DNA from 2 places in the Mesorhizobium sp. WSM4821 genome. Region 2 is predicted to be linked to the other one. Evidence: predicted binding sites of a transcription regulator. Region 2 holds the regulator's gene; the other holds the start of a gene.
What was found. The regulator LexA, encoded in region 2, represses DNA repair genes until DNA is damaged. The targets are predictions, from matches to a motif close to TGTTCNNNNTGTGTTCNG.
Positions count from the first base shown of each region.

Region 1: AC0NID_RS26140 (ATP-dependent helicase) is a predicted target of LexA. The motif match lies at 1,368-1,385, and genes of this name have one in related genera.

Region 1 covers NZ_CM148371.1:5,357,872-5,361,278, forward strand. The annotation lists gene AC0NID_RS26125 (ABC-F family ATP-binding cassette domain-containing protein) at 1-463, opposite strand, end outside; gene AC0NID_RS26130 (hypothetical protein) at 819-992, opposite strand; gene AC0NID_RS26135 (hypothetical protein) at 1,129-1,299, shown strand; gene AC0NID_RS26140 (ATP-dependent helicase) at 1,400-3,407, shown strand, end outside.
Region 2 covers NZ_CM148371.1:4,468,808-4,472,214, reverse strand. The annotation lists gene moaC (cyclic pyranopterin monophosphate synthase MoaC) at 1-69, shown strand, start outside; gene AC0NID_RS21670 (molybdopterin molybdotransferase MoeA) at 69-1,274, shown strand; gene lexA (transcriptional repressor LexA) at 1,380-2,117, shown strand; partial or broken gene AC0NID_RS21660 (ComEC/Rec2 family competence protein) at 2,111-3,407, opposite strand, start outside.

The DNA.
Region 1 (3,407 bases), 890 kb from region 2:
CCCGCATGCGCCAGCCGCCGGAGAAAGACGAAGCCGGCCGCCGCTGCGCCTCATCGCCGAAGCCGAGGCCGGCGAGGATGGTGGCGGCACGCGACTCGGCCGAATGGGAGTCGATGTCGGCCAGCCGCATGTGGATGTCGGCGATGCGGTGCGGATCGGTCGCGGTCTTTTCCTCTTCGAGCAGTGCATTCCGCTCAATATCGGCCTTGAGCACGATCTCGATCAGCGGCTCCTCAGTGCCGGGCGCCTCCTGCGCCACCTGACCGATGCGCGTGTTCTTGGGCAGACTGATCGAGCCGGTCTCGGAGGCGAGATCGCCGGTGATCGCCTTGAACAAGGTGGTCTTGCCGGTACCGTTGCGGCCGACAAGCCCGGCCTTGCTGCCGGCCGGCAAGGTCAGCGAGGCATGGTCGAGAAGCAGGCGCCCGGCCATGCGGAGCGAAAGGTCGTTGATGATCAGCATGGTCGCGCTTTTGCACGGGACATCAACGCTTCGCAAGACCTTGAGCGCCGGTTGGCCCGATAAGGCATGAAAATGGCCGGCGGCGGATCGCCGGCGGCGCCGGATGAGAGGACCACCTACGGGATGGGGTCGGAACCTTGCCGCGACGGCGCAATGACCGCGCCTGCCGAGCAGCGACTTCCCGCATGCGAAAATTGCGCATTTGTAAGTTGATTGCTCGTGCAGGTCAGTCGTCCTCCACGATCGCACCATGACGCGGGGGGAAGACTCAGCTATGTCTAGGTGTGCGGCGGACCTGATACCCGCCTGGCCGGCGCTATAAGCTCTCCTCCCAAGCGGCGCCGGCCATTTTCCTTTACTGTGCCGGCGGCGTGTCGGATTGATCACCGCCTGACGTCGAGTTCGGCGCAGGGTCCACCTGCGTGTTTTGATCGGCCGAGCCAAGCGCCTTCGTCGGCGGGATGTTGTTGTCGCATGCCGCCACAGCCAAGGCTGCGGCTAAAGCCAGCAAGATTGAGAGCTTGTTCATCGCAACCTCCTGTCATCGGGGCAACGAGGCGGTGCCGATTTGGTTGCACGCTCAGGCCCCGCTCGGGCCTTTGGGGAGCGGGGAACAAAACGCGGCCTCTCCGGTTCCTCCATACCAAATTGGATTGGAGAAGATCATGATCCGTCTGCTCATAGCCGGGGCCGCCGTCTACGTGGCCTATCGCATAACCAGGGAAATCATCGACGAGGTCCCCGACGACTTCGATCCACTGCCGCTGCCGCCACCGGACGATCGTAAGCCGCTGCGGCGGCAGTCGGCGGCGATGGGCGTAGAGCCGCAGCGCTAGGTCGGGCTCATCGGCTGATGCGCGCTAGTAGTCGGATATTTCAGTAGCCCTCTCCCGTCGAAACCGTTGCGAACAAAGCGGAAACGATGCTTGATGGGCGATGAACCTCGCTGCCCGTGATTCGACCCTCCGGCCTGCCTATCTCGCAAAGCTGAATGCCGAGCAGTGCCTTGCCGTCGAACATGGCGACGGCAAGGTCGCCGGGCCGCTGCTGGTGATCGCCGGCGCCGGCTCCGGCAAGACCAGCACGCTGGCGCATCGCGTCGCACATCTGATCGTCAGGGGCGCTGATCCCAGGCGCATCCTTTTGATGACGTTTTCGCGGCGCGCCGCGGCGGAAATGGCCAAGCGCGTCGAGCGCATCGCCGGTGAGGTGCTGGGCCGGGACGCTTCCGTCATCACCGACGCGCTGAGCTGGGCCGGGACGTTCCACGGCATCGGCGCCAGGCTGTTGCGCGACTATGCCTTGGAGATCGGCCTTGACCCGGCCTTTACCATCCATGACCGCGAGGATTCGGCCGATTTGATGAACCTTATCAGGCACGAACTCGGCTTCTCTAAGACGCAGGGTCGGTTTCCGACCAAGGGCACTTGCCTGGCGATCTATTCGCGTGCCGTCAACGCGCAGGCACCGCTCGGCGAGGTTCTGGGTTCGGTGTTTCCCTGGTGCGCAGGCTGGGCCGAGCAGCTCAAGGCGCTGTTCGCCCGATATGTCGAGGCCAAGCAGGCGCAAAATGTGCTCGATTACGACGATCTGCTGCTCTACTGGGCGCAGATGGGGAGCGAGCCGGAGATCTCAGCGCATCTGGGTGGGCGATTCGACCATGTGCTGGTTGACGAATACCAGGACACCAACCGGCTGCAGGCCTCGATCCTCACGGCACTCAAGCCGGACGGATCCGGGCTGACGGTGGTCGGCGACGACGCGCAGTCGATCTATTCGTTTCGCGCGGCGGAAGTGCGCAACATCCTCGACTTCCCCAAACAGTTCGCGCGGCCGGCCGAGATCGTCATGCTGGAACGCAACTATCGCTCGACCGAGACCGTCCTGGCCGCCGCCAATGCGGTGATTGGCGAGGCCTCCGAGCGCTTTACCAAGAACCTCTGGTCGGAGCGCAAATCGGCCGAAAGGCCGAAGCTGGTCAGCGTCCGCGACGAGGCCGAGCAGGCGAGCTATGTCTGCCAGGCGATCCTGACCGAGCGCGAGGCCGGCACGGCGCTGAAGGCGCAGGCCGTGCTGTTCCGCGCCTCGCATCACAGCGGGCCGCTCGAGATCGAGCTGACGCGCCGCAACATCCCGTTCGTCAAGTTCGGCGGGCTTAAGTTCCTCGACGCCGCCCATGTCAAGGATGTGCTGGCGGTGCTGCGTTTCGCCGAAAACCCGCGCGACCGCGTCTCCGGTTTTCGCGTGCTGCAGCTTTTGCCCGGTATCGGCCCCTCGGCGGCTGCGCAGATTGTCGACACCATGTCGACGTCGCTCGACGAAACGATGGGACTGGTGCGCTACCGACCGCCGCAACGCGCCGCCGACGACTGGCCGGATTTTGTCTCGCTGTTCTCGCAGCTTCGCGCCGGATCGGGAAAATGGCCTGTTGATCTCGAACAGGTCAGGCTGTGGTACGAGCCGCATCTCGAGCGCATTCATCAGGACGCGACGACGCGCCGGGCCGATATTCTGCAACTCGAACAGATCGCCTCGGGCTATGCCTCGCGCGAGCGTTTCCTCACCGAGCTGACGCTCGATCCGCCGGATGCGACCAGCGATGAGGCCGGGCCGCCGCATCGCGACGAGGACTATCTGATCCTGTCGACCATCCATTCGGCCAAGGGCCAGGAATGGAAGAACGTCTTCGTGCTCAACACCGTCGACGGCTGCATCCCGATCGACCTCGGCGTCGGCTCGAAAGAGGATATCGACGAGGAGCGCCGCCTGCTCTACGTGGCGATGACGCGGGCCAAGGACGGCCTGCACCTGGTCATGCCGCAGCGCTTTTTCGTCCACGGCCAGGCGGCGCGCGGCGACCGCCATGTCTATGCCTCGCGCAGCCGCTTCATCCCGGCCTCGATCCTCGGCGCCTTCGAGCAAACCGCGTGGGCCAGTGTCCAGG
Region 2 (3,407 bases):
AGGCTGGTGGAAAAGACCGGCGGCAAATCCGGCGACTACAAGGTGGGCGCCCAAGGGGCAGGCCAATAATGGCGTTGCTTCCGGTCACCGAAGCGCTCGAGCGCCTGCTTGAAGGTGCTGCGCCCTCGCAAGCCGAAAGCGTCACCCTGATGGACGCCGCCGACCGTGTGCTGGCGGAGCCGCTCATGGCGCTCCGCACTCAGCCGCCCTTCAACGCATCCGCCATGGACGGCTATGCCGCGCGGGCCGCGGACGTCGCGTCCGTGCCGGCAAGACTTTCGGTGATCGGCATGGCGCCGGCCGGTCGCGGCTTCACCGGGACGGTCGGTGAGAAGCAGGCCGTGCGCATCTTCACCGGCGCGCCGCTTCCCGCGGGCGCAGACACGATCGTCATCCAGGAAAATGTCCGCGACCTCGGCGGCGGCAACATCGAAGTGACCGCATCGACGGTCGAAGGCCGCAACATCCGCCGCCTCGGGCTCGACTTCTCGAAGGGCGACGTTCTGCTGGAGAAAGGCCGCCTGCTCGATCCGGCGGCTTTGTCGCTGGCCGCGTCGGCCAACCATCCGCAAGTCAGCGTGGTGAAACGGCCGCTGGTCGCCATCATCGCCACCGGCGACGAATTGCTGCCGCCGGGCAGCGACCTTGGCCCCGATCAGATCATCTCGTCCAATGCCTATGGCGTCGCCGCCGCGGCCCGCTCGGTCGGCGCGCGTGCCCTCGATCTCGGCATCGCCGCAGACCGCAAGGAGGCGATCGCTGCGCTGGTGAAAAAAGCGGTCGAGGCAGGAGCCGACGTCATCGTCACGCTGGGCGGCGCCTCGGTCGGCGATCACGACCTCGCCCATGACGTGCTGACCGGCGAAGGCATGACGCTCGATTTCTGGAAGATCGCCATGCGGCCCGGCAAGCCGCTGATGTTCGGGCGGCTGGGCGACATCCGCTGCATCGGCCTGCCCGGCAATCCGGTGGCGAGCCTGGTCTGCACGCAGCTCTTCCTGAAGCCGCTGCTTGCGCGGTTCGGCGGCCGCGCCTACCGCCAGGACATGCGTGAGGCACGGCTGGGGACCGCGATGCCGGCCAACGACGTCAGGCAGGACTATGTACGCGCCGTCGTGAAGGAAGAAGCCGGCGTGCTGCTGGCGACACCGTTCGCCATCCAGGATTCCTCGATGCTTAGAATGCTGGCAGAAGCCAACGGGCTGATCGTGCGCGAGCCGTTCGCTCCCCCAGCTGCGACTGGCGCCGCCTGCAGCGTGCTGATGCTACGCTGAACAAAACGTCAACACATTCATTAAACTTTAAACGGTTGCAGAACACAACTGGAACAGATAGTGTTTGTTCTGGGTTTGTTTTTCTGATTCTGTCGGGGGTTCGCGATGCTGACACGCAAACAACATGAACTGCTAATGTTCATCCACGAACGGCTGAAGGAAAGCGGCATTCCGCCTTCCTTCGACGAGATGAAGGAGGCACTCGACCTCGCCTCCAAGTCGGGAATACATCGGCTGATCACGGCGCTGGAGGAGCGCGGCTTCATTCGCCGCCTGCCCAACCGCGCCCGCGCGCTTGAGGTGCTGCGCCTGCCCGATTCGATCGCGCCCGGCCTCAATGCGGCGCGCAAATTCTCGCCAAGCGTCATTCAAGGCAGCCTTGGGCAGGGCAATCTCGGACGACAGATCAAGCCGGCGCCTTCACGCATGCCTGCGGCCGGAAATGACGACGACGTCGTTGCCACCGTATCCATCCCGGTGATGGGCCGCATCGCTGCCGGCGTGCCGATCGATGCCATCCAGCACCAGACGCATTCGATCTCGGTACCGCCGGACATGATCATGGGCGGCGAGCATTATGCTTTGGAGGTCAAGGGCGATTCGATGATCGAGGCCGGCATTTTCGACGGCGACACGGTCATCATCCGCAACGCCGACACGGCGAACCCGGGAGAGATCATCGTGGCATTGGTCGACGAAGAGGAAGCGACGCTGAAGCGATTCCGCCGCAAAGGCGCCTCGATCGCCCTGGAAGCCGCCAATCCGGCCTATGAGACGCGCATCTTCGGGCCGGACCGGGTCAAGGTGCAAGGCAAGCTTGTCGGATTGATCCGGCGTTACTGAGCGGCGGCTTTTTTGGGTTTCTCGGCCTTGCGGTATGGCGGCAGGCCCCTCGCCTCTCGAGAAAACTTTCGCTGCACATGCCAGGGCCGGTACGGTTCTTCGACGGCGAAACGAATTTTTGCGCGCGTCGTCGCCGATTGCGGATCGAAGAAGACGGCGGCACTGCCCATGCGAGCGAGTTGCCGTTTGGTCACGACGAGGACCAGCGGATTGCGGCAGGGATTGTAATAGGCTGTAGCATCGTCGATGACGATCAGATCAGCAAAGGCACAGGCTGGCCGCGCGGTTTTGCGGTCGTCGGCGAGCGCGACGATCGCGCCGGACGGATGCCGGGCGAGGCACAGACCGGCAGAGCAGTAGAATGGCGCGCCCGGCGGCAGGTCCGCCGGATCGGTGATGTTGAACTGCATATCTGTTTTGGCGAACGTCTCCGGCATGATGATCGTCTCGGCCTTCAGGGCGTGTTTCCAGTTGTCGATGGTAAATTCGTTCGGACGCGCCCGGTTCACGGCAAACTCACCGCCGCCGATTGGTAGAGCGACCAGCCGCGCATTCTCCGAGATCAGCACGTCGGGCGTGGGTGTGTCGGAAATCGTCAGCAGGCCGGCAAGCGCGAAAGGCAGCGCCGCAATCCGCAGCCAGGTCGTCGCCATGGTTGCGATGACAAGTGCGATCGTCGCCAGCAGGACCGACTGCATCGAGATCAGCCCGACCGCGTCGATGGGCGAGCGCTCCGAAATCCATCCGGACACGACGATCATCGCTGTCAGGCCCTTGCCCATCACATAGAGGAAAGGCCCGTCGGCACCGAACGGCATAGCCAGAGCGCTGAGCACGGGCGAAAGGCATGACCACCAGCGAGACGATCGGCATGATCGCCAGATTGGCGAACAGGCTGAGTGGCGAGACCCGCTGGAAATGCCATATGGCAAAAGGCGCCGTAGCGCTTCCCGCGATGATGGAGGTCATGGCGAGGCCGCTCATTGCCACCAGGAATTTTCGTGTGACGAAGCCGAGCGGCGATCGTCGCGGCGGTGGCTCGGTGGCCCTGCCTGCGCGGTAGTCGGACCAGCCGGCATAAGCGCCGACGAGGGCCGCGGTCGCGGCGAAGGACATCTGAAAACTCGGCTCCACAACCTCATGCGGCGACACGACGACGATGACGGCAATCGCCGAGATCGCCAGATTGCGCATGGTGAGCGCCGCCCGGTCGAACAGCACGCGATCAGCATCACCGCCAGCATGATGAAGCTGCGCTCGGCCGCGACCACCACGCCCGAAATGATCAGA